DNA from 4 places in the Litoribacillus peritrichatus genome. Region 3 is predicted to be linked to each of the others. Evidence: predicted binding sites of a transcription regulator. Region 3 holds the regulator's gene; each other region holds the start of a gene.
The links. The regulator FliA, encoded in region 3, starts transcription of late flagellar genes. The targets are predictions, from matches to a motif close to CTAAAGTTNNNNNNNNNNCNGCCGATA.

Region 1: motA (flagellar motor stator protein MotA) is a predicted target of FliA. The motif match lies at 3,153-3,179, and genes of this name have one in related genera.
Region 2: fliS (flagellar export chaperone FliS) is a predicted target of FliA. The motif match lies at 5,590-5,616, and genes of this name have one in related genera.
Region 4: ABD744_RS02680 (flagellin N-terminal helical domain-containing protein) is a predicted target of FliA. The motif match lies at 5,850-5,876, and genes of this name have one in related genera.

The regions. Positions count from the first base shown of each region.
Region 1 is NZ_BAABBN010000007.1:609,661-617,656, forward strand. It holds gene asd (archaetidylserine decarboxylase) at 1-174, opposite strand, end outside; gene ABD744_RS12400 (sulfurtransferase) at 277-1,128, opposite strand; gene ABD744_RS12405 (HDOD domain-containing protein) at 1,230-3,008, opposite strand; gene motA (flagellar motor stator protein MotA) at 3,304-4,155, shown strand; gene motB (flagellar motor protein MotB) at 4,230-5,276, shown strand; gene rsgA (small ribosomal subunit biogenesis GTPase RsgA) at 5,291-6,328, opposite strand; gene orn (oligoribonuclease) at 6,503-7,063, shown strand; gene queG (tRNA epoxyqueuosine(34) reductase QueG) at 7,107-7,996, opposite strand, start outside.
Region 2 is NZ_BAABBN010000004.1:335,281-343,276, reverse strand. It holds gene ABD744_RS02720 (ABC transporter permease) at 1-497, shown strand, start outside; gene ABD744_RS02715 (ABC transporter ATP-binding protein) at 515-2,140, shown strand; gene ABD744_RS02710 (enoyl-ACP reductase FabI) at 2,137-2,934, shown strand; gene ABD744_RS02705 (sigma-54 dependent transcriptional regulator) at 3,037-4,524, opposite strand; gene ABD744_RS02700 (flagellar protein FliT) at 4,765-5,064, opposite strand; gene fliS (flagellar export chaperone FliS) at 5,101-5,538, opposite strand; gene fliD (flagellar filament capping protein FliD) at 5,688-7,996, opposite strand, start outside.
Region 3 is NZ_BAABBN010000004.1:459,151-467,146, forward strand. It holds gene flhA (flagellar biosynthesis protein FlhA) at 196-2,331, shown strand; gene flhF (flagellar biosynthesis GTPase FlhF) at 2,430-3,803, shown strand; gene ABD744_RS03260 (MinD/ParA family protein) at 3,865-4,683, shown strand; gene ABD744_RS03265 (RNA polymerase sigma factor FliA) at 4,738-5,481, shown strand; gene ABD744_RS03270 (chemotaxis response regulator CheY) at 5,597-5,974, shown strand; gene ABD744_RS03275 (protein phosphatase CheZ) at 6,007-6,789, shown strand; gene ABD744_RS03280 (chemotaxis protein CheA) at 6,800-7,996, shown strand, end outside.
Region 4 is NZ_BAABBN010000004.1:325,553-333,548, forward strand. It holds gene ABD744_RS02670 (methyltransferase domain-containing protein) at 20-2,092, opposite strand; gene ABD744_RS02675 (flagellin N-terminal helical domain-containing protein) at 2,491-5,523, opposite strand; gene ABD744_RS02680 (flagellin N-terminal helical domain-containing protein) at 5,958-7,996, shown strand, end outside.

The sequences.
Region 1 (7,996 bases), on a different contig from region 3:
GGCCGGATCAGGATTCGCCGCTTCCGACATATCAATACCGTATTGTTTGATGAAGGTATTGATGAAGGTTGTTTTGATGGTTGAGGCTTTGGATTCAGCAACTAATCGAGTCAAACGAGAAATGGCGTGTTGAGGCATGAAATGCTGAGAAAACGCAAATAAACGGTCTTTCATTTAAACGATCACTATGTCCAGAGTAGGTTGTGTTATTAAGCCAAGCCGACATGACAAACCCATGACCTGAGACTTGGCTTTTATGAAATCTGAGGCTGAATGTCAGTCGGTTTCAACTGGCGTATCGGGGTCATTGCCCCATTCAGACCAAGAGCCATCATACGCTTTGTTCACTGGATAGCCTAAGTATTTAGCAACTAAATAAGTCAGGCCGGAGCGGCGATGAGTTTGGCAGTGAGAGATAATTGTTTTGTCTTTGGTCAGGCCTTTGTTTTCCAAAAGCTGAGTCAGTGTCTCAGTGGGATGCAATTTACTGAACTCATTTTTATTCAGTGTGTCAGTCCATTCAAGATGGGTGGCGCCAGGGATGTGACCGCCTCGGGCAGCAAGAACTTTTGCACCTGAGTGCTCGTCAGCGGAGCGGGCATCCCAAATGGCTACGGATTCAGGAATTTGATCCAGTGCGGCGAGAATCTCTTCTTTGCTTGCAAGCACCTCGGGGTTCTTGATTTCAGCCTGATAGCCTGACGGGGTTGCACTTGAAGGTTGGTTACTTAAATCCAGTTTCTCGGCTATCCAGGCGTCGCGGCCGCCATTCAGGAATGAGTATTTGTTGTGTCCCAGCAAATCCAGAGTCCAAATGAAACGACCGGCCCAAGGGCCGCCTTCATGATCGTACACCACGACATGTTTATCGTCCTGCAGCCCAATGCTGGACATAAGGTCTGACAGTTGTTCTAACGAGGGCAGTTTCCCGGGGGCCGGTGGTTGCGCACAGGTCAATCGTTTATGGTTGACGAAGATGGCATCCGGGATGTGGCCAAGTTCAAACAACTCCTGAGTGGATAAGTCCAGGACGATCAGTTGTTTGCGCAGAGCGGGGGTGTTCAGTGCATCTTGAAGCTGTTGTGCCTCGATCACCAATGGCAATGGGTTGTTTTGTTCGGCGGTCATAGGTCGGTTCGCAGTTATTTATTGTGTGGGATAGCAGATTAGTGCTCGGAATAGCAAAATCATACGGTCAGAAAGGTCGAAAAGAAAGCCAAAACGGATGATTATGGGTTGATTTGTTGGCTTTTTTTCAGGGTGGCTTTTCTCTCACTGAAATGTTCCACGCAGTGTCCCAGTGCCCGGCACAGTACTTTAAAATACTTGTAATCCTCCTCGGTGAAGTCATCGCCTCTCGCGCCCGAGTCGGCATAAATGATAACCACCGGTTTGCCCTTGGCGAAAATGGACTGAACAAAGAAGTAGTGAGCTTGAGATGCACTGGTTAATGTACTGGGAATGGAAGTCCGTAATTTTGTCAGATTGGATTTATTAATCCAGGCACCTAAAGGCTTTTGAGACAGCTTTTGGAAAATACTGGGGCGCTTCAGATCAATGACCAGATCGGCCAGTTTTGGGCTGTCCATCATTCCGGCGGTGTAATAAGCAACGAGCTTATGGCCGGAGGCACTGATTAATGACGCAGAGCTGCGTTCAAGGCCCAGGCCGTACTTGATGCACTGTACAGCGGCGTTCATGAGTTCATGGATGTCCTGGAAGCGTTCTGGATGTTTTAACATGTTGTTGGTCAGTTCGCTGAACATTTGCATGTTGCGTTTGTCTTTCAGCTTGACGGTTGGAACATCTCTGTCCAGTGCCGGGTTGTGCTTCTCAGATCGAGGTCTGGCTTCTTTCGGCACAAAGTCCACGTCGCCTTGCTGTGATGTTTTGCTGCGTAGGTCCTCAATGCCGGAAGAACTTGATCTGGCCTTTGATGTCGTTGCCTGAGAAGATGTTGTTTTGTTGTTGGCTTTCCTCTTCTTGGATGAATCGGGGATGTCATCGCCGGCCCAGCTGGGTTTGCTGATCCTTGAAATGTCTGAAGGAATTTGCAGTAAATGTTTGGCTGGCAGCAATATATAAGGAATAGGGTGCTCAGCCGACACTTGAATGGCGGTGTCCCGAATACGCTGATACGCGGTTTGATGATCGATGCCCATGTATGTACCGTAAATGGACAGGGCGCGATCAAAGTTTCTTCCGTGCCAGTTTTTATAACTTTCCATTGCAAGGAAATTGCCGAGAAAGGTTGGAAACGCCAGAGAATTCATCATCAGCTTTAAATTGCGATCTAAACTCGGCGGTATTTCAGACTTTTGCGGGCAAGCTTGGCTGAGCTGCACTAATTGTCGGCTGGTGGGGCGTAATCCTTCCAGCATGCTGGCCTGAGTGAAGGTGGGTAAACGCCACATGGTGCCCAAGTGCTGACTGATATCGAGGACAGTACACCCCAATATTTGTCGTTGCGCTTTTTCCATCGGCATACGTTCTTCAAACGTAAGATACTGAGCAATGCGCATTTCATGAGGTGCGGTAGACCACATTAACCAGTAGCCGGTGCCTGCAAAGAGGGTAGACCAGTACAGCAGTTCTCTTGGCAGGATTGGTTTGGATTCTGCCATGTGGTCCACCTGAGCGGCAGCATGCAGGCTGTTACAGATGGATTGAAGGTATTCCCGGTGGGCGATGTTTCTTGGGTTTAATTTTAATGTCGGAAGTTTCTTCATGATGGTGCGGACTTTGTCCATGCCCAGCATGCTGATCGCCAGATCCGGAGAGTGTATTTCCGTGTCCGGGTTATTGCATTGTTGGTTGGCAAATTTAATCAAATACAAACAAGCGACAGGGTCCCGGTGAATGAGTGCGGCTAATTTACTGAAGGGCAGGTCTGTTTGCTTCAGTGCGGTGATCAGTTGCGCGCTGGTATTTGGCAATAAGGGCAGAGCTTGATCTTTAATCAGATGTGCCCAGCCTTCCGCTGTATTGGGACGTTTATTTGTTTCCATTGAGTCGCTTTATCTGGTTAGAGTTTATTACTATCGGCCTAATGGCTTGAATCTTTGGTACTAAATTGGCTTATCCAACAGAATAAAATGCTTTGATTTACAATGATAGTACAGTCGTGTTCTATAGTGACTTATAAAATTTATCTAATATTCAGTGACGGATGGTCGATATTTAAGAAGAATAAAAAATTTCGTGAAGATATTCAGAGCCTTCTTAGTTTGCATCTTGTCTATCGGTAGGAAGCAGTGTGATGCAGCACTGCTCGTACAAAATTTGTATGTTTTGGGAGATTGAATGCTCATTCTTTTAGGTTGGATCATTGTATTGGGGTCGGTTGGCGGCGGTTTTATCCTGGCGGGTGGTGAGCTTTATGCGCTGTGGCATCCTCATGAACTGTTGATTATCGGCGGTGGTGCTGCAGGGGCTTTTGTGGTTGCCAACACCGGCTATACCGCGAGGGCAGCGGTAATGTGGTTTGGTCGTCTTATGTTGCCGAGTAGAGTGAACCAAAACTACTATATGGATGTCCTGAGCCTGTTATTTGATTTGTTTGCTAAAAGTCGCCGGGAAGGAATGATGGCCATTGAAGCCGACTATGAAGAACCGAACAGCAGTTCTGTGTTTTCAAAGTACCCGTCGGTGTTAATTAACCAGCAAATGACGGTTTTTATTTGTGATTATCTGAGGCTGGTGACGTCCGGGAATATGGCTTCTCATGAACTGGACAACCTGATGGACATTGAGATGGATACGATGCGTCATGAACGGGAAGCGCCGGCGATCGGCCTGGCTAGGGTGGCAGATGCATTGCCTGGCTTCGGTATTGTGGCGGCGGTGATGGGAATTGTCCTCAGTATGGCGTCCATTGCTGAGCCGCCAGAGGTTTTGGGGGGTAAGGTTGCGGCGGCCTTGGTGGGCACATTTACCGGTATTTTATTGGCCTACGGTATTATTGGCCCGGCCAGTAACGCGATTCAAAATCGCATTGATCAGGAAATGGACGTTTATCAGTGCATTAAGGCGTGTGTTGTCGCTTCACAAAACGGAATGCCTCCACAGCTGGCGGTGGAGTTTGGTCGTAAAACGATACCAACGCATTATCGACCAACGTTTGCGCAACTGGATCAGCGCGTTCGTAACCGATGACCCCAGAGAGTATTGTTCAGGCGCGTTTGGCGCGGCATCACTCACCCAATTTATTTATGTGTTCAGGATAGTCCGTGGAAGAATTTCAACCCATCATTGTCAAAAAAGTCATCAAGAAGCATGACCACCACGGTGGTTCATGGAAGGTGGCTTTTGCGGATTTTGCTGTGGCCATGATGGCGTTTTTCTTTTTGATGTGGATTCTGAACAGTACCAACGAGACGCAAAAGAAAGCAATTGAAGGCTATTTCAAAGATCCGGCTGGTGTTAGTCAGAGCGGTGGCAGTCGGTATGTAATTGATTTGGGAGGAAGCCCCCAGGCACTGGATGCCAATAATGAAACACGAGACTATGACAGTGATTATGTTGACCCGGAAGGGGTGTTGAGTGCCGCAGCCATTGAGTCAGCGGCGGATAAGATTGAACGCGAACGTTTGAAAGATTTGATGGCCGAACTGGAGCAACGAATTGAAGAAAGTGAAGCCATGCGGCCGTTCAAAAATCAGCTGCTATTGGATATTACCAAAGAAGGTTTGAGAATTCAGATCATCGATCAAAGCAAGCGACCCATGTTTGATCCGGGCGGTGCTCAGCTCAAGTATTATACTCGGGACATTTTATTGGAGCTGGGCAGCTTTTTGTCCGGCGTTCCAAACAGCATCAAACTCACAGGGCATACCGATGCGGCCAAATACGCCGACGACGATGACTTTGGAAACTGGGAGTTGTCGGCTGATCGAGCCAATGCTGCGCGCAGAACGTTAGTGGAAGGGGGGATGTCGTTGGAGAAAGTAGCGGAAGTGGTTGGTCTGGCGGATCGGGCGCTGTTCGATGAGAAGCGACCATTAGATCCGGTAAACCGGCGTATTGCCTTGATTGTATTAAATAAACGCTCGGCCGCAGAGATCCAACGAAATGCCGCTGGTGGTCAGGAAGAGAAAACAGAGGATGCCCCGCCGGTGCGTCCGAGATCGCAGCCCTTTACTAAGAAAGAGCTGAGAGAGAACACTCAGCGGTTATCGGATGACTTGAAAGGCATAGAGGCGGATAACCTGCCCGCGCCAAACCAGTATCGTGAGGCCGAAGATAACCAGGAAATCTGGAACTTGGACGACTTCTGATTGGGGCGGGTGAACTAGAAACTGCTCTCTTCCAGTGAGTCAATGATTCGCCATAAACTGTTAAAACGCTCGTCGCTGATGTGTCCTTCTTCGTGGGCACCACGAATTGCACAGCCAGGCTCGGACTGGTGATTACAGTTTCGGAATTTACAATTACCAATGTAAGGGTGCAGTTCTTTAAATCCTTCAAGAATGGCTTCTTTGGTGAGGTTCGTCAGAGACAGTTCCCGAATTCCAGGGGAGTCGATCAGGTCTCCGCCGGTTGGAAAATGATAAATTCGGGCGGTGGTCGTGGTGTGCTTGCCCTTGCGGGTGCTTTCGGACAGCTGGCCGGTCAGAATGTCTGATCCGGGCAGTAGGGTGTTGATAAGTGAGGACTTACCTACGCCGGACTGCCCTAGAAACGCGCTTGTTTTGGATTTTAAGGCTTGATGTAACTCATTCATACCTGCATCGGAGTGAGTTGACGCAGTGATCACGTCATAACCTAGTCCGGTATAAAGTGTATGCAATTCATTTAATCGTGATTTATAAGGACTGTCTTCCAGTAAGTCCGCTTTGTTGATGACCAGTGTCGGCGTGATGCCCCAATGCTCCGCAGCGATGAAGTATCGATCCACCAACCCTTGAAACGGTTCGGGCTCTGGCGCGATGACCACCATAATCTGGTCAATGTTGGCGGCGATTAACTTCATCTCACCGCGAAAACCAGGGCGGGACAGTTGATTGTTACGGTCATTGACAGCGACGATAACGCCCGTATCGTCCGTATTTTCACGCCAAACGACGATGTCTCCGGTAACAATGTCGCCGAGGTTGCTGCGTTTGTGGCAGCGAATAATTCTGTGTTCGTCCGGTGTATAGGGGTGGGGTTCTACATCAACCTGTACGCCAAAGTGCGATACAATCCGACCTTGTTGCTCTGGGCCAAGGTCTCCTTCAGAGAGCGCTTGCTCGGCTTTTTGATCTCGTTGTTCGGCGCGTTTGGAACGCTCGTCTTGCACTTTTTTAATCCGCCAAGCCTGTTGACGGGTAAGTTTGCGTTTGGCCATGAATCCGTATTTAACCTTACTGGTTTTCTGCTTTGAACAGAAAAAGATGGACGTATATATCAGAGGTATATATCAATTGTGCCCAGCATTGCGATCTGCCTATGAAAAGTCAAATGAATTTGGTGCTCGTTTATCTGGAGACTACTTGCTAGAATTGATGGATATATTGATTTTATGGGTAATGTAGGAATGGCAGAGCAGAGTAATTTAGTTTGGATCGACATGGAAATGACAGGCCTGAATCCAGAGACGGATTGTGTCCTGGAAATTGCGACCATTGTTACCGATTCTGATTTGAACGTTATTTCTGAAGGTCCTGTGATTGCTGTTCATCAACCCGATGAAGTTCTTGATGCAATGGATGATTGGTGTACCAAAACCCATGGCGACAGTGGTCTGACGGCTCGTGTGAAAGCCAGTACGGTTTCTGTCGAAGAAGCCGAGCAACAAACGCTTGAGTTTTTGGCCCAGCACGTAGCCAAAGGGTCTTCGCCGTTGTGTGGAAACAGTGTGGGTCAGGACCGTCGCTTTATGGATCGCTACATGCCGGCGCTGGATGATTACCTGCACTATCGCATCATTGATGTAAGCACGCTTAAAGAGTTGGCGAAACGTTGGAATGCGAAGGCGTTAAACGGTTTTACTAAAGCGGGCACCCATAAAGCACTGGATGACATTCGTGAGTCTATTGCTGAGTTGAAGCACTACCGGGCCACTTTCCTGAAGATCGATTAAGGTCTTCGTTTTCTGATTTTTGATTTCTGAGCAGTCTTGCGAGTTATGGCACTTGCGCAGCTTTGATCTGGCTGGCTTTACTTTGCTGTTGAGCAATGGCCCAGTCGATGTGTTCTTTGACCATTTCAGAGGCGGTATCGCGTTTATTCATTAAAGCATTTAGCGTTGCGTCACTTTGTGGCGCATTGCCTAGCGCAATAGCAATGTTTCTTTGCCATTTTTGGTAGCCAGCCCGGCGAATAGGCGAGCCTTCGGTGTTTTTAAGAAAAGCCTCTTCCGACCACTCGAACAGCGTCAATAAGTCGCTGTCATCTAACTGGTTTCTTGCTTTAAAGTCCTGTTCCTGGCTGGTTTGGGTGAATTTGTTCCAGGGGCAAACGACTTGGCAGTCATCGCAACCATAGATTCGATTGCCCATGAGTGGCCGCAGGGCTTCATCAATGATGCCATCGTATTCAATGGTCAGGTATGAAATGCATTTTCGGGCATCCAGTTTATGCGGGCCAATAAACGCATTGGTTGGGCACAGATCCAGACAAGCTGTGCAGCTGCCGCAGTGCATTTTCTCCAGGGGTGGGTCAACAGGTAAAGGGAGGTTGGTGAACAGCTCTCCGATGAAGAAATAGGAACCTGCTTTGGCATTGATGAGCATGGTGTTTTTGCCAATCCAGCCGAGGCCCGCGTTTTCGGCAAGTCCTCGTTCCAGCACCGGCGCGCTGTCTACGAATGCCCGGTATCCGTGTTCCTGACCCATGTCGGATATGATTTTGCCCAGTTGGGTGAGTCGCTTTCGGATCAGTTTGTGATAATCCCGGCCCAGAGCGTAGCGTGATATGTAGGCTTTTTCAGGGTTGTTGAGTACGTTTTCTGCCTGTGCCTGATCGTGCATATAGTCCATTCGGACGGAGATGATGCGTAAGGTGCCTTCTTGTA
Region 2 (7,996 bases), 120 kb from region 3:
AACGCTTGATCGAAGTCTGGTCTGGGCTGCCAACACTGTATTTACTGATTATTCTATCAAGCTTTGTAACCCCGAATTTCTGGTGGTTATTGGGCATTATGCTGCTGTTCAGTTGGATGCAGTTGGTGGATCTGGTTCGGGCCGAATTCCTGAAGGCCAGAAATCTGGAATACGTAAAAGCCGCTCGTGCCTTAGGCCTTGGCAATCACGCCATCATGTTTAAACACATGCTTCCGAACGCCATGGTAGCCACATTAACTTTTATGCCGTTCATTTTAACAGGCGCGGTGACCACGTTAACGTCTCTCGACTTCTTAGGCTTTGGTATGCCAACAGGTTCTCCATCATTAGGTGAGCTGGTAAAACAGGGCAAAGAGAACCTACAAGCGCCTTGGTTAGGCATTACCGCCTTCGTGACCTTATCCGTCATGCTGACTCTTTTGGTGTTCATTGGCGAAGCCACACGTGATGCCTTTGATCCTCGTAAACAGAAATAAGAAATGCAGGCCAAACTATGACAGACCAATCCAAACAAAACCTGCAACCGATTTTACAGGTAAAAGACCTCTCCGTGTCGTTCAACAACGGCGTTGAAGTAACCCGGGCCGTCAAACAAACTTCATTCAACCTTTACCCCGGCAAGACTTTGGCTCTGGTGGGCGAAAGTGGTTCTGGTAAGTCTGTATCTGCCCTTTCAGCCTTACAACTCCACCCCAAAAGCAGCGTGCAGTATCAGGGGGAAATACTGTTTGAAGGTCAGAACATCCTTGAACTGAATGAGCTTGAAATGCGCGCCATTCGAGGCAACCGCATCAGCATGATTTTTCAGGAGCCGATGACGTCTCTAAACCCCCTCCATACGGTCGAAAAACAAATCACAGAAGTGCTGTCACTTCACAAGGGGTTAAAAAATTCTCAGGCACGAAAGCGTGTTTTGGAGCTTTTAGATTTGGTAGGAATACCTTCGCCGGAAGAGAGTTTGAAAAAGTACCCTCACCAAATGTCCGGCGGTCAGAAACAAAGAGTCATGATTGCCATGGCTTTGGCGAATGAGCCCGATATTTTATTGGCGGATGAACCCACCACCGCGCTTGATGTCACCATTCAAAAACAAATTCTTGAACTGCTCAAAGAACTTCAACAAAAAGTCGGCATGTCGATTTTACTGATCACCCACGACCTGAACGTCGTACATCGCTATGCCGATGATGTCTGTGTAATGAAGCACGGCGATTTATTGGAATCTGGAACCACCCGACAAGTATTCGATGACCCACAACATGAATACACCAACACCCTGTTGAATGCAGATCCGAAAGGACTGCCTGTCACCATTGCATCCGACGCACCGGAAATTTTGAACACAAATCAACTGGCCGTTCGCTTCCCGATCAAGGGCGGGATCTTAAACCGGGTCAAAGATTACTTTAACGCCGTTCAAAACGTTTCCGTCGATGTTAAAAAAGGCGAGACCTTAGGCATCGTAGGAGAAAGCGGTTCAGGAAAAACCACCCTATGCCATGCGATCATCCGTTTAATAAACAGTGAAGGTGACATCCTGCTCAACAGGGATCGGCTGGATCAAATGAACCAGAAACAACTGCTCCCTTTCCGTAAAAAAATGCAGATTGTCTTTCAAGATCCTTATGGCAGTTTAAGCCCAAGAATGTCCATTCAGGAAATTATCGAAGAAGGCCTGGAGATTCATGAGCCGCAACTGGATGCCAAAGCCCGAGAGCAAGCGGTGATTGATGTTTTGCAAGAAGTTGGATTGGAGCCTTCCGTTCGGAATCGTTATCCCCATGAATTTTCAGGCGGCCAAAGACAGCGCATTGCCATAGCCCGAGCCGTCATCCTGAAACCAGAGCTGATCGTATTAGATGAACCGACCTCCGCCCTGGATCGAACCGTTCAAACCCAGGTATTGGATTTGCTCAAAAATTTACAAAGTAAGTACAAACTTACTTACCTGTTCATCAGCCACGACCTTGCCGTCGTAAAGGCAATCAGCCACCAATTGATCGTCCTGAAAGAGGGCCATATTGTTGAACAAGGTCAGGCCGCTGATGTATTCGAAAGCCCAAGCCATGAGTACACAAAAACCCTGATGGAAGCCGCATTTTACGAGGCCACAGTATGAACACATCACAAACGTTTCAGCTTCTCAAAGGCAAGCGTGCCTTGATCATCGGCCTTGCCAGCAAGCACTCCATTGCAAAAGGAATTGCAGAAGCCTTTCACCAGCATGGCGCTGAGTTAGCACTTACTTATCAAAGCGAAAAACTGAAGCCGCGTGTTGAAAAATTTGCGGAAGCATGGGGAGCACAGCTTGTTCTTCCTTGTGATGTGAGCTGTGATCAACAAATAACAAACGTCGCCACAGCCATTAAAGAACACTGGGGCGAGTTTGATATTCTGATTCATTCCGTTGGCTTTGCCCCGACAGAAGCACTCGACGGAACCTATCTGAACAACACCACCAGAGAATCCTTCAAAATTGCCCATGACATCAGCAGCTACAGTTTTACTGCGCTTGCCAGCGAATTGGCACCAATGATTCGTCCAGGCGGGAGTTTATTAACCATGAGCTACCATGGCTCACAGCAAATCATCCCGAACTACAATGTAATGGGTTTGGCAAAAGCCAGTTTAGAAGCCAGTGTTCGCTATCTGGCAAATGATTTCGGACCAAACAACATCCGGGTAAACTCTATCTCTGCCGGGCCAATCAAAACCTTGGCCGCCGCCGGCATTAAAAACTTCAGAAAAATGCTGGCCGACAGTGCAGAGGTAGCACCTTTAAGGCGAGGCGTTACCATTGAGGAAGTCGGCAATACAGCTACCTTTTTATGTTCAGAGATGGCCAGCGGCATTACCGGTGAGATCATTTACGTCGATGGAGGGCTGAGTAAAGCAGGCATGGCGCCCGTTTAGAAACGCAGAAATGAGCGCTTGAATAAGTTAAACATTCATTCGAACCACCAGTCATAACCAGAATCATCAAGCGATGACTCTGGTTGTGCTAGTCTAAAGCCTTTAGTTCGCTTCTTTTTCTTTACTTAATCCCAATTTCCGCATCTTTTCCACAAGCGTGGTTCGTCGCAGTGAGAGCTTTTCTGCAGCACGAGCAACAACGCCGTTGGCATCATCCAAAGCTTGGGAAATAAGAGACTTTTCAAGACGCCCTAAGTAATCTTTTAGGTCTATCCCGTTCACGGGCAATAACGCTGTCGCTTCAGGGTCAACCATGCCGGTGTTAGTGGCGGCTGGTATTTCCATTGGTTCCCCAGCGTCATGATCCTCTTCAAAGCCCTCTAAATGACGAAACTTATTCGGAAGTTCCTGAACACCAACCACCCCGTATGGATGCATAATGGCCATTCGTTCGACCAGATTTGCCAGTTCACGAACATTTCCAGGCCACTCATGACGGCATAAAGACATAATGGCTGCGGAGTTGAAACGAATAGAACCACGCTTTTCATTTTCCAAACGAGAGATAAGCTCGTTCAATAACAGCGGGACATCTTCAATTCGATCTTTCAACGGAGGCATTTCAATCGGGAAAACATTCAGTCGGTAATACAAATCTTCCCGGAACTCACCTTCGTCGATCATGCTCTCCAGGTTTTTATGGGTCGCAGCAATGATACGAACGTCGGTTTTAAGGGTTTTGGTACCGCCCACTTTTTCATAAGTTCGTTCCTGAAGAACACGCAACAACTTCACTTGCATGGTCAATGGCATGTCGCCAATTTCATCCAAAAACAATGTGCCGCCTTCCGCCATTTCGAAACGCCCCGAGCGGCTGGAAATTGCCCCGGTAAAAGCGCCCTTCTCATGACCGAATAATTCACTTTCTAACAGCTCAGCAGGAATGGCACCGCAGTTGACCGGAACAAAGGGGTTCGCTTTTCGAGGAGAATTGTGATGAAGGTTGCGGGCAACCACTTCTTTACCCGTTCCGCTAGGCCCTGTAATCAAGACACTGGCGTCTTTATCGGCAACCTGCGCCATCATCTCACGGACATGCTGAATGGTCCTGCTGGTCCCCACAAGGCTTCTGAACAGCTGGACTTCTCGTCGCTGTTGATGACCCCGGCTCAAATCGTATTGTTCACGATAAATCTGAGCCCTATGGATATGATCCATTAACTTATTATACGTTGCCGGCCAGGTTAACCGACCAATACACATTCTTTGCAGGGCACCTTCTGAAATTTCACGGCCATCGTCATCGCTGCCACGCAGTAAAATCGCAGGAATGGCCTGATCTCTTTCTTTAAGATTAGCCAATAACGCTTCGGTGTTTGAGCAATCACCAATAACGGCCAGCACTTCCGGAGAGTAAGCGCCGGAGTCCGCACCTAATGCAGGATCACTAACGGAAGCGTCACACACGGAAGACCAACTGGCTTCATCCGCTAATAAGAATTCTTCACCCAAAAAACCTAAAACTATGCCTATTTGATTGCGGCGTTCTTCATTATTATCAATCACCAGAACTTTTACTTCGCGCCACATAGATATAAAACCCACCCCTTGATAGTTTGGCTTTTTCAACCAAACGCAGTTTTAAATCGCCTGACATCTCTTCTGGAATCAGTGCGCCAAAATTATTTCTTTTTTTGTACCGAAAAAGTAAAGCCGAGGATGCCAGAAGAGTCAACTAAATGACACTATTAAAACAGAAAAATAATTAACTTTTTGTTTTTACTGGCATTAAACAGAGGACACGTCTTAGCAAGATGAATCACTTAACCACTAAAACTGACAGTTTTGATAGGCTTGAGCACTTGTCTTTTGTCGATTAAACCCTTTGAGTTCTGCCGCTATTTGATCTCGATGCGCCTCACAAGCGGCTACCGCATGCTTGTACAGTTCAAGCAGCGGAATAATGGCGTCACGAACGATAATCTGATTTCTTGAGGCATCTGCGACAGCCTCTTCAACCAATGTCCGGCACTTTAAATCAAGCGTACTCAATTCTTCCCAATCGTCATTGGAGAGAGCCAAGCGCATCGCCTGTTGGACATCGGCAATTCTTTTTGTAACGTCTGTCATTTTTCTCTCCAGATCTTAAATCAAAACGATTGAGTATTACGCAGTAGCCGTCGTGCCATTATAAGTCGGCTCTTGTTTAGGCTGAACCACTTGATCACGAATGTCGTCCCAGGCTTGCTGAACAGGCGTTATCAACTCAACCACCTCATCAACAAACTTCACTTCATTCTGTAAATTGGCCTGCATCAACTGACGGGCACAATAATCATAAAGCGCAGCCAAGTTTTCAACCAACTCTGGGTTATGCTTTACGTCCAGGCAATCGCTTAATGCCTTTAATATCTCAACAGACTTAGTAAGCAACTTGCCCTTTTGTTCAAATTCCCGTCTTTCAATATGACCACGAGCCTTTGATAAATTAGACTTCAACGCATTATAAAGAAGTTGAATTAAGCGATGAGGATCGGCATCAACAATACCCGTTTGTTGATTCACTTTATTGTATTGGTTCATACGATTTGCATATGTATTCATGATCGCAGCACTCTTTTATTAAAGTCTAAGACGTCTATATGTAATATAGTTTAACGGCTATTCTTTGAAAAACTTTAACCCAAGCCTCTCGCTTATTTGTAACAGTTTGAATCTGAAAACCACAAAGTGAGGGCCAACGCTAAACCGCCTTATTTATCCGAATTCGTGAATGAGTTAACAATGGCCGCCAATTGAGTGGTGACGAACTGTTCGGTGTTTTTTAGCTGTGAAACACGAAGATCAGCAGAGATAAATTGAATCGTTAACTTATCTTCCAAAGCCTTTAAGCGATCCTCCATGCTACTGCGAGCATCATCAACCGACTTCAGTTCGGTTTTAATACTGTCCGTTTTATTATTGATTAAACCATCAAATGCTAAGAACCCGTTAAAGAGAGAAACCAACTCATCCGCAACACCGGAAACATAGTTAGCGGTTCCTGTTATTTCCGTTTCACCTGGCTGGAAGTCATTCACTAAAGCATTTAACACCACGCCATCGGCTGCATTATCAGGATCATCCAGCTCTAAGCGATTGCCACTTGCCGTCACGCCGGTTGTAGTAAAGTCTTCGCCCGCTTTACTCAAAGAGCTGTTTAAACTGAAGCCCAGGTCGGTACTGGAATTGGTATCCAGTGACGCAAAAGATACCGTGGATGAAGTACCCTTTGAGTCCGAGGTAATAATCAACTTATCTGTGTCAAAACTGACCGTAACGGACTTACCCGCCGCCAGTAACGTTGGATCTGCATTAATTTGGTTTTGGACCTCAGTCGCTAAATCTCCACCAGAGGCATAGGCTTGCTGAGTCAACGATAAAATACCGGAAGTGATGCCATCCACACTGATCGAGAACTCATCATTATTGGCATCAACAGTGAACGGAAATGAACTTAAAACAGACAAAGCCGTAAAAGTACCGCTGGACTCGGTTCCCTTCATTCCGACACCATTAATGGTGCCTTCTGCGTCTTTGCCCGCAACCGTTGTACCATTCGTCAAAGAGAAACCAAAGTCATTTTCAGTTGAGGCGGCAATTTCAGTAAAAGCAACGGAAGATGAGCTCTTATATAGGTCCGAAGTAATACTAAAGCTATTGGTGCCACTGTCGTAAGCAACCACAACACTGGCTGAGTTATTTTTTAAGGTACTGTCATTATTGATCTGCGACTGAATCTCAAGCGCCAAAGCAGCTCCGTCATAAGCGCCCGCTGTCAAAGTAATTTGGCCCGACGCGACACCGTTGACTTCAAGTTTAAATGCGTCATTAACGCCAGCCGTGACAGTGAATGAGTCAGCAGGGAATGACACAGCTGTTACACCTGTATACGACCCCTGAGATGCAAGCTGTGTGATTGAATAATCATAAGAACCTGGCGCAGTCGTTCCTGAAACCACGCTTTTAAAATCAACACGAGACGAGGAGCTTTCTAACTTTTGAGAAAATATGGCCGCGACGTCTTCAGGAAACTCATCAAAAACTTTATTAAACTTATCCTGATCGAACTCGTATACATTTTCAGTCTTAGAAAGTGTCAACCCCAGCTCCGCCAGAGAACGAACATTTGCGTTTTCCATTCCGGACACTACCTGACCAAAAACAGAATCCACCTGATTTTCCAGATTTCTTAAAGTGCTGTCACCGAGTAGAAGGCCTGTTTCAGGGTTATCCGGATCAAAAGTCGAATACTCATCCATCAACTCTTTAAAGCCATTATAGGCATCCACTAAATCCTGAATTCGTTCTCCGACCACTGAGGCATCACGAGTAACCTTAATTTTTGCACTGCTTGTGGTCACCCCATTCAGATCAAGCGTTACACCCGAAATAACATCATTAATTTTGTTAGAAGAGCTAGTAATCGCCAGCCCGTTCACTGTTAGCATTGCATCCTGAGCATTTTGCGTTTCTGTCATGAACCGCTCAGTTGCAGGATTTTCTGTATAAGTAAGCTGCGACAAACCTGCATTATCTGTTGTATCTGAATCTCCATCAACTTGAGCCGTCACGCGTATCGCGTTTTCAGCACCTGTTTCCTCTGAAGAAAATACCAATACAAAACCAGAACCTGTATCTACTACATCGGCACGTATACCCGTATTTGTTGTTTCTTCATTTACAGCCTTTGCAATACTATCTAAATCTCCGGAAGTAATAGGTACGGTAAAACTACCACTGCCATTGTTATCAAAATTGATTGTATCGTCCGATGTATCCCCAGGAGTTCCATTGTCATTAGTCGTGGTATATGTACCGAGTTCAAACCTCAAAGTACCAGTACCAAGAATATCCGAATCTCTGGTGGCAAACGTTCCTGATACCAGTGAGTGAGCTTGAGCTGTCTGACTGACATCAACGGTATACTCAGCCAAAGGCGCACTGGAAGAAGCAGAAACTTCAATCTCTGAAGCAGAAGAGGAAACATCGGTGCCCAACAAAGCATTAGGGTTGCTTAGAA
Region 3 (7,996 bases):
ACCCTCCTGCCTCAGGTTGCAATTGGCCCATATTGTTTTTTAAACCGAAGTTATTTTAATTATTTTCCGAAATATACCGAAATAGGAACACTTCTTGCGGAAGACCCTTCAGATTAATTAATGCGTCAAAAAAATGTAGTCGACGTTTAAAGGGAGTGGAGCTTAATGAAATTTCCAGCGTTAGGTAGGCCGAGCATGTTAACCAAAGATATGTTTCGTAATGCCGGTAATGTTTTCAGTAATAATATGGGGGTGCCCATACTCTTGCTGACTTTATTGGCAATGATGACCTTGCCAGTCCCTCCATTTATTCTCGATGTGTTGTTTACCTTCAACATTGCCTTGGCTCTGGTGGTTTTATTGGTTGGCGTTTATGCCCTTCGACCATTGGAGTTTGCTGTTTTTCCTACCATTCTTTTGGTCGCTACCTTATTACGTTTAGCATTGAATGTTGCTTCCACCCGAGTGGTGTTGCTTGAAGGTCACCAGGGCGGAGATGCCGCCGGTAAAGTGATTGAAGCGTTCGGTGAAGTGGTTATTGGCGGAAACTATGCAGTTGGTTTGGTGGTGTTTGCCATTTTGATGATCATCAACTTTGTGGTTGTCACCAAAGGTGCTGGTCGTATTTCCGAAGTTAGTGCCCGTTTCACCTTGGACGCGATGCCTGGTAAACAGATGGCAATTGACGCCGACTTGAATGCCGGCCTGATCGATCAGGAGGAAGCCAAAACCCGAAGGGCGGATATTGCTCAGGAAGCGGACTTCTACGGTTCCATGGACGGTGCCAGTAAATTCGTTCGAGGCGATGCGGTTGCGGGTATTTTAATCCTCTTAATAAACTTGATCGGTGGGCTGTCCATCGGTATGGGGCAGCACGATCTTGAGTTTGCTGATGCCGTTGAAAAGTATTCTTTGTTGACCATTGGTGATGGTCTGGTTGCTCAAATACCTTCTTTAATTCTATCGACTGCTGCGGCCATCATGGTGACGCGAGTGAACAGCGCGGAAGAAATGCGCGATCAGGTTGTAGGTCAGATGTTCAGTTCTCCTAAAGCGTTGTCGGTATCAGCGGCGATTTTGATTGCGATGGGGTTGGTGCCGGGTATGCCGCATATGGCGTTTCTTGGCTTAGGTGGTTTGGCCGCAGCCGGTGCTTACTTAATCCATTACCTTAAAAAGAAGAAAGAAGACGTTCAGCAAGAGGGTAAGGCAGGGGAGCTGTTGGATAAAAATGTTCCGAAAGGGCAGGCAGAGGGTCAAGCGGAAGATGTCAAAGATCTGTCTTGGGACGATGTAACACCTGTTGACCCCGTTGGTTTGGAAGTGGGTTATCGATTGATCCCAATGGTGGATAAAAGCCAGGGTGGAATGCTGCTAAACCGAATTAAAGGTGTCCGTAAGAAGCTGTCGCAAGAAGTTGGTTTTCTGATGCCTTCGGTCCATATCCGGGATAACCTGGATCTGCTGCCAAACGTCTATCGTATTTCGTTAATGGGCGTTGTTGTGGGTGAGGCAGAAATTCACCCCGACCGTGATTTGGCCATTAACCCAGGTCAGGTTTTTGGCGAAGTAAACGGTATTGCTGCCAAAGACCCGGCGTTCGGCTTGGATGCTTTTTGGATTGAACCAAGCCTGAAAGATAAGGCGCAAACTTTAGGCTATACCGTGGTTGATGCAAGTACCGTGGTCGCAACGCATCTAAATCAGCTGTTGTTTAAACACGCGGATGAGTTGATTGGTCATGAAGAAGTTCAACAGTTGTTGGACCTTCTGAGTAAGAAGTCGCCAAAACTGTCGGAAGAATTGGTACCAAATACTCTGACGTTGAGTGGTTTGTTGAAGGTTCTGCAAAACCTGCTTTCTGAACAAGTGCCTATTCGTGATATGAGAACGATTGCCGAGGCCATTGTGGAGGCTGCGGCGCGTTCTAAAGACCCTGATTCATTAACGGAAGCGGTTCGGTTGGCGCTTTCCCGAATGATTGTTCAAAACATAATCGGTTCTGAGGATGAGTTACCTGTTATTACATTAGAACCGAGTCTTGAAAACATTTTGTTACAGTCTGTACAACAAGCGAAACAGGCGGGGCAGGTTGGCGGTGATAATATTGTGTTAGAACCCTCTCTTGCAGAACGTTTGCAATCTTCCGTAAGTGAAGCTGCGCAACGTCAGGAACTGGCAGGAAAATCAGCGGTATTGCTGGTGTCTCCGGCCATACGAAATGCGGTGGCAAAGTTTGTGAAAAATGCGTCCGAGACATTGGCCGTCTTATCTTACAACGAAGTCCCCGATAATAAGCAGATTACGATCGTCGCTGCAGTAGGAAGTTAACGTTAATGAATGAACTGGCATCAATTTCGCATTTATAAAATTAACGTCAATTTATTGCTGAAAACATTTCAGGCAGAATTTGTAAGAGTGGCTAAGCTATGAAAGCTAAAAAGTTTTTTGCTCCAACAATGCAACAAGCATTAAAAAAAGTATCAGAACAAATGGGCCCTGATGCGGTAGTTTTGGCAAATCGCAAAGTGCAAGGCGGGGTGGAAGTTATTACTGCGCTGGATTATGACCCAAGACACGATGGGAAAGTGGATTTTGATTACTTTGATAAAGCGGACGCCTCTCTTGGAAAAAATAAATACGTGAACCCGGATTTAGAAGCCGCGCTGAACAACGCATCGAATGCGGTTTCCAGAAATCAGTGGGGCGGTGTTTCCGATGAGTTGGTCGGCTTGAATGAGCGGCTAGAAAATTCCTCATTGGAGTCTGCAGGTAAAAGATCTGGAGAACAGCCGTTTAAAAAGAAAGCCTCTATTTTAAGATCCAAATTCAGTAAGCCAGCTTCAAGTGCACGTCCAAGTGAAGATTTAAGTTCTATGAAGCAGGAGCTTCAGGGGTTGAAGCAGCTGTTGAGACAACAGCTTGAAGACCGGGAGATGGCGGATTATGCCAACTATCATCCATTGCACGCGGCAGCCTTAAAGCGTCTGAATCAAATGGGCATCAGCAACGGTGTCGCTCGCTCCATTGTTGATCGCATTACCGAAATGCACGATGAACAGGGTATTTGGCGAGAAGCGTTAACTTTGTTGGCGGATGACCTTCCTATTGCTAAGAGTGACTTATTGGAGCGTGGAGGGGTATACGCATTTTTTGGTCCGTCTGGCTCTGGTAAGACAACAACCATGGCTAAGTTAACCGCTAAATTTGCATTGAAGCACGGAAGTGAAGGGGTTGTGCTAATCTCTACTGACAGTCAACGAATTGGCGCTCATGATCAAATGCGGACTTTGGGACGGATTTTGAATGTTCCTGTTCGCGTGGTGGATAAAAAGCATTCTCTTGAGCAGCTTTTGAATACAGTCAGAAATAAGTCGTTGGTCATTATTGATACGCCGGGGGTTGATCCTTCGACATCTTCAATACATCAACAGCTTCGAATGGTTAAGCAGAACTCAAGTAATTTTAAGGCTTTTTTGACCTTACCATGCACATTACATAAGTCTGTTGTTACGAAAGTACTTGATACATATCAAGACTTTAGCTTGAATGGTTGTATTCTAAGTAAAATCGATGAAGCGGGTTCATTGGGTGAAATCATTGATGTTCTGATTGAGCGGGTCATGCCAGTGGCTTATGTGACTAACGGCGCAAGAATTCCTGATGACATTGAAAATGCCAACGCCGGTAATTTAGTCAGTAAAGCCGTTTATATGTATCAGCAGCTTAATGGTGGAGTTTCTGCTTTTGCGGATGAGTTAAAACAGGCAGAACAAGCATTTTCAAAAAGAATAGCGAGTTAATAAAAAGCATAAATTCAAATTTTTCTTTATGCTGATTTAGAAGAGTGCCACAGGAGTAGGTATGAGTAGTAGTCCAGTACAAGTAATTGCTGTCACAGGAGGAAAAGGCGGCGTTGGCAAGAGCAACGTTGCTTTAAACCTAGGGATTGCTTTGTGCGAAAAGGGGCGTCGGACGGTCTTGCTGGACGCGGATTTAGGATTGGCCAATATCGATATTCTGTTGGGGATTTCTTCCACTAAAACGCTTGAGCATGTTTTAAGCGGTGAATGCACTCTTTCAGAAATTATGGTGCCAGGGCCGATGGGGCTGAAAATAGTTCCCGCCTCCTCGGGAACGAAGCACATGGTGAATCTTTCTTCACAGCAGCACGCCGGACTTATTCATGCGTTCAGTGAAGTGTCGCATCAAATGGACGTACTGATCGTGGATACCGCAGCGGGTATCGCGGATGATGTGATCAGTTTTGTTCGTGCTTCCAATGAAGTGCTGGTGGTAGTAACGGACGAACCGACCTCTATCACAGATGCGTATGCACTCATCAAACTTTTAAACCGGGACTACGGTATGTATCGTTTCCGGGTTGTAGCAAATATGGTTAAAACGCAACAAGATGGGCGTAATTTGTTTGCTAAACTCACTAAGGTAACTGACAGGTTTTTAGATGTCGCACTGCAATATGTAGGGTCGGTGCCTTTTGATGAACAGGTAAAGAAATCGGTACAAAGACAAAAAGCGGTGCTGGAGGCTTATCCAAGATCCAAGGCTTCCATCGCGATCAGAGCTCTGGCGCAAAAGGCAGATGCCTGGCCGTTACCGACGTCGTCGAAAGGTCATTTGGAGTTTTTTGCAGAGCAATTAGTTCAATATAACGTAGGTTAGTTGTGTTGAAAGTTAATATTCAGAGTCAGACTGAAAGAAATGTAGGGTGTTGCTATGGCTGCAGTTAGTGGGGTTGTTATGTATTCGGAGACTGATCCTAAAGGGGCTCACAACCTTGTTCAGAAGTATGCCGGCCTGGTAAAGAAAATTGCGACTCATCTAATGGGGCGCTTGCCGCCAAGTGTTCAGCTGGACGATTTGATTCAGTCTGGGATGATTGGTTTGCTGGAGGCGGCTAAAAAGTACGATGCTTCCAAAGGTGCCAGCTTTGAAACATATGCGGGTATTCGAATTCGGGGTGCTATGCTGGATGAGATACGCCGTGGTGATTGGGCACCAAGGTCGGTGCACAGAAACGGCCGAAGAGTGATGGACGCCATCAAACAGGTGGAAGGCCAGACGGGCCGAGATGCGCAAGATAATGAAGTTGCTAAAGAATTAGGTGTGTCAGTCGATGAATACCATAGTTATCTCCAGGATTCGGTCGGCAGTAAGCTATTTAGCTTCGAAGAATTGATTGCAGAAGGTGAGTATCAGAAAGATGACTTTCATGGTACAACACCGGGACCTTTTGATGACGTTGCCAAGCAAAGATTTCGCAGAAAGCTTACAGAGGCGATTACGCGCTTGCCGGAACGTGAACGGTTAACGTTGGCTCTTTATTATAATGAAGAGCTAAACTTAAAAGAGATAGGTGAGATATTGGGAGTGAGTGAGTCTCGAGTAAGTCAGATTCACAGCCAGGCTGCGCATAGATTGAAAGCACGATTGTTGGAGTGGAATGACGAAAGTGCTTAAAAACTGCATAATTACTGGATAGTCTAAATCTAATGACTACACTTACTTTACAACCATATTCGAATGGAAATTCTATTTTCCATCAAGGTCTTGGGAGGTTATCTTGGACAAGAATATGAAAATTCTGATAGTTGACGATTTTTCAACTATGAGACGAATCATTAAGAATTTACTAAAAGACTTGGGGTTCACAAATACCCATGAAGCGGATGACGGCAGTACGGGATTACCTATGCTTAAAACGGGTGATTTTGACTTCCTGATTACTGACTGGAACATGCCAGGCATGACGGGCATTGACTTGTTACGCGCTGTACGTGCAGACGAAGCCTTGGCTCATACGCCAGTGCTTATGGTTACCGCCGAAGCGAAACGCGAGCAGATTGTTGCTGCTGCGCAAGCGGGTGTGAATGGCTATGTTGTAAAACCGTTTACCGCTCAGGCACTCAAAGAAAAGATCGAAAAGATCTTTGAGCGTGTGGATGCAAGTTAACCTTTAGTGACCGTTCTCGAAAGGGGAACCAAATGGCTGATAGTAAATCGGGCGGTCACCTGGAAGATATTCAGGATTCGATCCGAGAACATACAAAGTCGCTTGTAGATGCAGTGGAAGCTGGAGATTTTACAAGTGCTATTCAACATGTACAAAACCTATCTGATGTAAGGGATCAAAGTTTATATCGTGAAATTGGCCGTTTAACGCGGGGATTACACGACTCGATCAAGAACTTTGAGATCGATATATCCAGCAGTGAACAAGAAACCGATGAATCTAAAATGGCAGATGCGTCGGATCGTCTTGGTTACGTGATCCAATCAACCAACAACGCAGCAAACAAGACAATGGATCTTGTGGAGGAAACCATTCCTGTTGTGGATGACTTAAAAGCGGAAGCGGCTGAGTTATCGGTTGAGTGGGGGAAGTTACTAAGAAGAGAACTGGAAGTCTCCGATTTCCGGCAACTTTATAAAAAAATAGATGTGTTCCTGAAAAAGGTGGATGGCTCCGGTTCTACGATGTCCTCCAACCTCTCTAACATTCTATTGGCGCAAGACTACCAAGATTTAACCGGTCAGGTAATCCAAAAGGTTATCAAGCTGGTTAAAGGGGTCGAAACGGATCTTGTTGAGCTTGTTAAAATGGCCGGTTTGGTTGAACGAATTACCGGCATTGAAAAAACTCAAGAAGTTACCGAGGCGGCCGATGAACTGTTAGCAGAGGGTCCTATAGTCGACGCTGAAGAACGCGAGAATGTAGTGACCAGTCAGGATGAGGTGGATGACTTGTTGTCCAGCCTTGGATTCTAAGGAGTCATGAATGAGTTTCGAGGCCGATGAAGAAATCCTCCAGGATTTCCTGGTAGAGTCAGGGGAAATTTTGGAGCTGCTTCAAGAGCAGTTGGTCGAACTGGAGCAAAAGCCGGACGACATGGATTTATTAAACGCCATTTTCCGTGGTTTTCACACGGTAAAAGGCGGCGCAGGTTTTTTACAGTTAACTAATTTAGTTGATTGTTGCCATGTTGCAGAAAACGTCTTTGATATTTTACGAAATGGTCAAAGATCAGTAGATTCCGAGCTAATGGACGTTGTATTACAAGCGCTTGATGCTGTAAATGAAATGTTCTCCTGTGTTCGTAATGGTGAAGAATTGCCTGCAGCTGATCCGCAACTACTCGCAAGCCTCGAACAACTCGCCAGACCTGAAAGTGCCGATGAGGCAGCGCCAGCTGCTGAACCGGTGGCGGACAACTCCGCTGGAGATCAGGCTGACGCCGAATTTGATCAGATGGTGGCATCTGCTGATTCAGGATCTGAATCTTCTAATGTTGAACTGTTTGATACTGATACACCCGCTGCACCTGCCAGTGCCGCTGGCGGTGATGAGATCACCGAAGAAGAATTTGAAGCGTTATTGAATGAATTACACGGTGAAGGGGGCTCCCCTACGGGTGGGGCTTCTGCACCGGCACCTTCTCCTGCTGTCAGTACGCCTGCTCCGGCAGCCAGTGCGGCAGGGGGTGAAGAAATTTCCGAAGATGAATTTGATGCATTATTGGATCAATTACACGGTGCAGGCAAAGGACCAGGGGTAGGTAAAGCACCTGCTCCAGAGCCCGCGCCTGCTGCACCTGCAGCGTCAGGTAATAGCGATGTAATTTCTGATGATGAATTCGAAAACCTGTTAGATGAACTGCATGGGGCAGGTAAAGGGCCTACTGTAGTTGCTGAAACAGGTACTTCGAATCCTGCGCCTGAGCCATCGGCTGTCGCACCTAAGAAAGAGGCTGCGCCGGCAGCGAACCCAACACCAACGCCTCCAGCGGCTGCTAAACCCGCGCCTGCGCCAGCTAAATCTGCGCCGCCTAAGCCGCCTGCGAAAGACTCGGCACCTACAGAAACAACCGTTCGAGTTGATACAAAGCGCCTTGATGACATCATGAACATGGTTGGCGAACTGGTATTAGTTCGTAACCGTTTGGTTCGTTTGGGGATGGCGAGCTCAGACGAAGAT
Region 4 (7,996 bases), 130 kb from region 3:
TCTTTAGCGCCCTTATTTTTTAAAGTTTTTGGCAGAAAAACTGGTACATACCCGAGAAAAGTTCTTTGTTTTTCTCTTCGAAAGATTCCCAGTTATGGAGGTCTGTCATGTCTTTGTCCAGAGGGAATCGGCGTCCATATTCTTGTTTTCGTTCTGGTGTTAAGCCAGTAAACCCCTGGAATTTTAAGCCAGTTGTTTGAGTAAGCTTCCTTAGCGAATTTATATTGTAGAGGTGCTCAAGTGGGTTATAAAGTAAATCGGCACACCCTGCCATATGAAAAAAGTCAGGCGAGCTGATTAGTTTTCCATACTCAGCCTTTAAATTATCATCGGTCATGATTAACCAGCGTAACTTTCGGATTTGTTCTTCGTCTGCCTGAGTGAAGTTACCGATAATTTCTTGTTTCAGCTGATTGATTTTCAACCGGGCTGCTTCACTGTATAGCCCCAGTTTTATAAAACCGTAGGGCTTGAGGCAATTGGTCAGTGCTTTTAACCCTTCTTCGGGAGAGGGTAGATGGTGCAGTACACCACTGCATTCAATAATGTCGAACTCTTCATTCAGTTGCTCAACCTTGGTTAAGTCTAAAGCGAGAAATTTTACATTACGGATCTTAAGCTTTTCGGCTTGTTTTTCAGCGAACGCGAGGCTGGAAGCACTGATGTCAATGGCGGTTACTTTGACATTTTGGAAGTACCTGGCCGCCTTCAGAGCCTGCAGTCCTGTACCACAGCCTGCAACCAACATGTTCAAGGTTTTGCCTTTCAGTTCAGGCGGGATAACGATATGAGACAGTTCGTGGCGTAGAGCTTGTGTATAGTCACACAGTGTATGGAACCCTAAGTTGCTCCAATGTGGGTATGGGAAGCGCTCATATTGCTTCTTGATATTATGGCTGGCATGAACCGTCATACCTGGGTTTTTATAGCGCTCCGCTCGGCGCATGATTTCTTCTGGTTCAGTAAGTGCTTTTTCAAGCATTGGCTGCAGCAGCTCAGGCCATTCAGAAACGGTTGTGTTGTTAATGGTGTCACCCACGTTTGAGCCAGTTAAAGGCTTATACATGGACAGAAGAATCAAAGCGCCAGTAACATCTTGTGGCTGCCAATCTTCTAACGCAATGATCTGCTCTATAAGACTTTCAATGCTTGCAACCACTTCTGTTTCGTCTTCGTACATGGACATAACATAGCCGTTTCTGGCTGACTGCATAGAAATAGCAATAGCGAGTTGGATGAACTCATCTATGATGTGACCGGCTTCCATGCTCTGGCTTAGAATTAAAAACCGCAGTGCCCGGATCGTATTTTCAAGGTCAACGTTTGTGCAGTGTACTTTTCTTAGGGTCTCTAAAAATAATGTGTCTTTGGCAATGGCAAAAATGTCCAGAGGGGATTCTTTATCTCCGCTGATGTTGTATTTATGATCCAGGGTGCTGGTGGCCAGGTTGGACAGTAAATCATGATCGGCATTAGGGTATTGAAGATATCGAATTAAGTCGTGCTCTAGCTCAACCTGATAGTAATCCGCTTTTAACATGGCCGCTGAACGGAAAACACCCGATTGGATGTTTTCATTAAAATGACCTGCGCGTATCAGGTTGCGGTAAGCTTGAAAAGACTCACCGTAACGTCCCATATTCAGGTATGTTAAGGCAATACCTGAAAGTGCCTGAGTGTGTTTGTTGTCCAGCTCAATGGCTTTCTTAAAGTGTTTAAGAGCGAGGTCAAATTTGCGTTGCATTAATTGCAAATAGGCTAAGTTGGTGAAGAACATCGGCTGACTTTGGTCGAGTTCAATGGCCGTTTCGAAGTGTTCTAAAGCCTTGCTGTAATCGTGCTGATCCAGTGAGATACGGCCAATCAGGTTGAGAACCTGTGGTTGGCTCGGATTTTTATTGTATAAGAATTCACAAAGCTGAGCGGCTTTTTCACGCTCAATTTCACGCATCTCTTCAGTAAGGTTACCTTGGCATGATCGGTTGTAATGCTCGTTGGCCTGGATGAGCATACTGGCAACATCGAGCTGCATGGCACCGACAGGATTTGTTAAATTTTTATTAAACTCTGTGTTAAATGCTTGTTGTGCCATAGCGGCAACCCTCCAGCTAAATTCATAACTTTTCTATTAATTAGCGAAAGCCATGCCAATAATTAAAGTTACTTTAAATCAATGGCTTATGGTGCTTTTCTTATGGGGGAGGTAAACTTTGCCGCTAACTTGTTGTTAAAGCGGTAAGCAATCTCAGTGGTTTGTATTTAAGAGATTTGTATTTAAGGGGTTAGTGTTTAAGTGGTTAGTGTTTAAGTGGTTAATAGTGCTGCGGTTGTAACTATTGAATGCACTTGGGTTATCAGCGCGATTTTGGGCGCAGAGAAGTAAAGACAGATAAGCAAAGACAGAGAAGTAAAAACAGAGGTGAAAAGCAAAAAGACCCAGCAGGCAATGCCTGTTGGGCCAATAGTTTCAGGTCAGTTAGGTGATTGAGTTTACTGCAGTAAACTAAGTACCTGCTCCGGTTGTGCATTTGCTTGTGATAGCACAGAGATACCTGCTTGTTGCAGCACCTGAGTTCTGGATAATTCTGCGGTTTCTGCAGCAAAATCCGCATCCCGAATTCGAGAATTCGAAGCACTTAAGTTTTCTGACGTGATTGACAGGCTTTCAATGGTGGATTCAAATCGGTTCTGATAGGCACCCAGGTTCGCTCTCTCAAAGTTCACTGAAGCCACAGCATTATCAATTGCCGCTAAGGCTTCTACGGCACCTTCAACCGTTGAAATATCAATGTCTTTGATGAAAGTCCCTTCCGTTGCTCCACCGTACTCGCCAGAGTTGAATCCAATCTCAGTGAGAGCATCTGGGCCATTAGAACCTGGACCAATTTCAATTTGTTCAGCAGAGGTCAGCGTTAGTGTTGAATAGGTGGTTTCTGCTGCATTGATGTAAGTCGCCGTTGCCGCAAAGTCGCCGGAACCAATGCCATCAATAGAGCTGTCTAAGCCAATTCCTTGGGTAAACGCTAATGCCTGAGCTGCTGTAAATCCATTGGCCGTATCGTTGGTATCAATGGCAACAGATATGTTTCTGCCGTCTTCGGCTGTCAGTGTGATTGATGTACCGTTATCTTCAGCAACGACTCCGGTTTGACCGGTGATGGCATTAATGGCATTAATTGTGGAAAGTCTATCGGACTCACTGTCTCCAGTACCTGCAACCAGGCTGGTTTGGACGCCGTTAATATATACTGTGCCAGTGCTGCCAATAGGGGCGCTGGCTGAAGAGGAACCACCAGTGACTTCGGTTGGGTTTACTGTCGCTGTAACACCTGTTTGCTCTGTTGATCTATTGATTGCGGCGCCTAAAGCAATACCACTGGATGCTCTGTCAGAAGTAAAGGCGGTATCGTCTGATGCGGTGTCATCCAATGAGCGTGAAGCACTGATAACTACACCGTTCAGTACTAAGTCACCTTCGTCTAGCGCTTGTGGCAGATCAGTACCTTCCGTCGAGTCTACTGTGTCTGTTACTGTGCTTTCACCGTACCAGGCTGCCATGTTGATATCAGCATTGGCAGCGCCCTGGAAATCTGAGACCTGAATATTCGTGCCGTTGGCCACCAGGGTGCCTGTCATTTCATAGGTGATGGTGCCTGTGCCATCGGTGGAACCGGTGACGACCACATCCAATTGCGCGGTTGTTAAACCTGCGGCCGCGATGGCGGCTGTAATGGCAACGTCTAGGGCGGGTGCCGCCAGCGCAGTGGATGCGTTCAGGTCTGCAGCACCGGATAAATCAGTGGCGAATACAATGTTATCGCCGTTGAATACTGTATTGCCTTGGGCGTCCTGCACGACAAAGTCAAAGGTGGCATTGTTGGTGTTGAAATCAAACAGTCCGTTTGCAGTAACGTTTGTGCCATTGCCGTTGAACGAAGTAATCAGCTCTTGAGGGCCACGAACGGCAATACGTTCCTGGCTTGTAGATGCTGCAATGCCGGTTTCATATTCGCCTCTGACTAAACCTACGTTATTTAAGTCGCCGCTGCCTGAGCCGTCGCCGCCATCAATAGTGACTGGTCCGCCATCGGTTTTATTATAAAGAGTGAAACCGCCTTCATAGGTGCCGTCCCGACCATTGGTGGTTTGTACCGTCGCGTTATTGAACAGTTCGGCAACGTCGCCTGCGCCACCGCTGGCATCGTTACCTGTGATGGTGAAATTATAACCACTGGCGGCTGCTTCCCCTGTCGCTCTGTAGAGAATGTTGGCCGCGTTATTTGGATCAACTATGGCTTCCAGGTCAACGCCGTTGCTGGTGAAAATAGTGGTCAGTGCAGCAGCACTTTGTGCAATGGTGTTACCACCAAAGTTAGCAGCACCAAGGGTAATGGTTTGAGAAGCGTTGGTGACTGTATTGCCGTTTTTGTCTGTAAATGTGATGGCAATAGTATCTGCCGTATAGTCACCAACAAAACCTGCCGGTGTAATTGACTGGTTGGCAATTTCGCCGCGAGGAAGCCCGGTTGCCTCAGCAATGGCTTCGGAAACACCAGTGATGGTGATGTTTCGCCCGTCATCGGCTTCCAGAAAAATACCGTTTACAGCGGAGCCCGAATCAACCGCAACAATACCTGTTTGGTCTGATTTTGCATTGATGGCTTCAATCACGGATGCTCTGTCAGCATCGCCGTTTTGGCCACCCCAACTGACGGTGATGTCCACACCGTTCAGCTGAACAGTGGCAGGGCTGGTGGCAGTGCCTGCGAGGGTACTGCCTGTTCTTTGGGTGGTGCCTTCGGCAACGGTAGTATTCGGTTCTGCTACTACGTTGGTTTCATCGGTATGTTCGTTAATCGCGGCTGATTTGGCGATCGATGAGGCGTCAGCATTGGCAAATGAGGCGCTGTCTGAAGATGAAACGGAAGACTGAATGGTTACACCATTGATGACTAAATCACCTTTGGTGATCTTTTCATCGGTGGCTATCGAACTAATGCCTGCCGTATCGCCACCACCCAGAGAATCAGTGGTCAGTTTGCCAATGGTGACATCAATGGTTTCACCTGCGTTGGCCCCCACCTGAAACTGCGTATCAAACGATCCGTCTAAAAGTTTACGGCCGTTGAAGTTTGTGGTTTCAGACGTACGCTGAACTTCATCGATCAGTTGCTGAGCTTCTGAGTTAAGGGCTTCACGATCAATGTCGTCATAGGTTCCGTTTGCGGACTGAAGTGCCAGTTCCCGAATTCTTAACAAGGCATCAGTAACGGTTTTTAACGCGCCTTCAGCCGTTTGGGACAATGAAATGGCATCCGATGAGTTTCGAATGGCAACATTGGTGCCTTCGATTTGCGCATCAAAACGTGTGGAGATCGCTAAGCCTGCCGCATCATCCTTTGCACTGTTAATACGTAAGCCAGAAGACAATCTCTGCAGCGCGGTTTGGTTGTCCGCTTGTGATTGGTTCAAGTTTCTCTGTGCGTTCAGAGAAGCAATGTTGGTATTAATGACCTGAGGCATAACGCTCTCCTATTTTATTTTAATGTCTTGCATATCAATGCGTGGTTATTGCGCTTCTTTAGGTTTTCAGCGCTTTAACTTCTTTAAGGAAACTCCTATGCGGAATTGAATCACCACGCATTAGAGCTATGAAAAGCTTTATGCTAAAGGTATGCCAGATTTTTTTTGTATTTTAAATCAATGGGTTATCGTGTTATGTGGTGAGCGATTATCTGCTCTGGTCGAAAAGTAGCCTGTTTTTCTAAAGTCACGGCAAGGGTTGGCCGATAGCAAATTTGAACAGAAGTAGGCGGTAAGTAATTTTTTGTAATCGATGAAAAAATGTTCTAAAGGTTTCAAAAGAAGTGCCGCTAACCCTGTTGAAGATTAAAAATTAGGGCCAAAAGAGCCCAATGCCAAGGCCGCTTGCGGCGGTATTGAATGGAGAAACAACCATGCCACAGATTATTAACACAAATATCGCTTCGTTGAATGCGCAGCGTAACTTAGATAAAGCCCAGTCGGGCAACGATACCGCTTTGCAGCGTCTTTCTTCTGGTCTTCGTATTAACAGTTCGAAGGATGATGCAGCGGGTCTTTCAATTTCCACACGTTTTGAAGCGCAGATCAGTGGTACTGATGTAGCAATTCGAAATGCAGGTGACGGTATTTCACTATCTCAAACAGCAGAAGGTGCGTTGGATTCAATTACAACCAACCTACAGCGTGTTAGAGAGCTAGCGGTGCAGTCTGCCAACGGTACTAACGCAGATGTTGATCGTGATGCACTGAATGCTGAAGCACAGCAGTTACTCGATGAGATTCAAAATACAGCAGATAACGCCAACTACAACGGCATTAACCTTTTAGACGGTTCATTTGCTACGTCTTTGCAGGTAGGCGCTAATGCAGGCGATACATTGGACGTTAATATTGGTGCTGTTACTACTGATACATTAGGTGTTGCAGATACCGCTGGGTTAAGTGCGGTCGGTTCTGATAATGCCATCAGTAATGGTGATTTGTTCATTAACGGGATTGCGATCGGTTCTTCATCTAAAGATGACGATACCGCATCTACAGATAATGCCGCAGCATCGGCGATTGCTAAAGTAGCGGCTATTAATAAGAGCACAGAAGAAACAGGCGTTCAGGCAACGGTTAACGAAAATACTGTTTCAGGTAGCTCTCAATCTGCTGCAGCGGCGGCCGATGCGGGTACTCTTGTAATTAACGGTGTTTCTGTCGAGATTTCGATTGCTGCAAATGATACTGCAGCGACTCGTTCAGGTATTACTCAGGCGATTAACAGCATCAGTGGTTCTACTGGTATTACAGCTGTTGATACAGGGGAGGATGCTAACGGTATTATCCTGACAGCGGCAGACGGCCGAAATGTGACTTTAAGTGCGGACTTAACCAACGACTTTGCAAACTATGCAGCTGGTGATGAAGCAAACTTTGCCCGAGATACAGGTTTGGCATTGGGTGGTGACTCAGGCTTAGGTACCCCGACAGTACAGACTTATGAGGGTGGCTTTACGCTAAGCACAACCAGTGGTACGTCTGAGATTGTAATCAGTGGTGGTGATGGTACTGGTACGGGCGATTTGTCTAATGCAGGTCTAACGGCTGGTACATACGGTTCAAGCAGTGCTGCTTTGGTTTCGGACAGTGTTGCTATTGGTGATTCAACTAACTCAGTGACCGGTGGTACAGCGGCGAATGATAATGCCACAGTTAAAACCGGTACAGTTGCGACCTTCAGTGTGGCTTTTGATGATACTTCAAATACTGCAGTGGCTAACGCGGCAGCAGATACGTTGGCTGATTTTGCTGCGACTGTGAATGGTTCTGTAGCAAATACTGGCGTGTTTGCTTATGAGCAGTTGGATGTTGTCATTGATGTGGCTTCTTCTGGTATTTCAACTCTGACAGACATTACTTTCGGTAATGGTGCTGTTGGCTTGGGTAACGCACTGGTAGCTGGTTCATCCGCCCGGGATCTTGTATCTGCGATTAACGCGACAGATTATACGGGTTCGAACTTTGATATAACGGCAAGTTATGATGCGGACAATGATGATATTCTTTTGAATATCCGAAGTGCAGATACCGCAGCCGCTGCATTTAAGATTGCAGCAGTGGGTGGAGCGATTGAAGTTGAGAGTGTCAATGGTGATACAGGTGCTCAGTCTACAATTGCAGCAGCAGGTAACGATGTCTTTACCGGGCAATTGGCTTTTGAGCAATTAGCAACAGGCAGTTCTACTGTTTCTGTAACGGATACTGGTGGTACTAACCTAGTTGATGGTAACTCACAAACCGTTGGTCTTACTCAGGACAGTGTGCTGCAAAGTGGTGACTTAATCATTGAAGGTGTTGCTATTGGCGCGGCAAACGCTGCGGACGATACTGCAACGGCTACTCTGGGCTCTGGTGGTGACTTGATTACATCCGTAGATACTCGAGCAAACGGTATCGCAATTGCAGC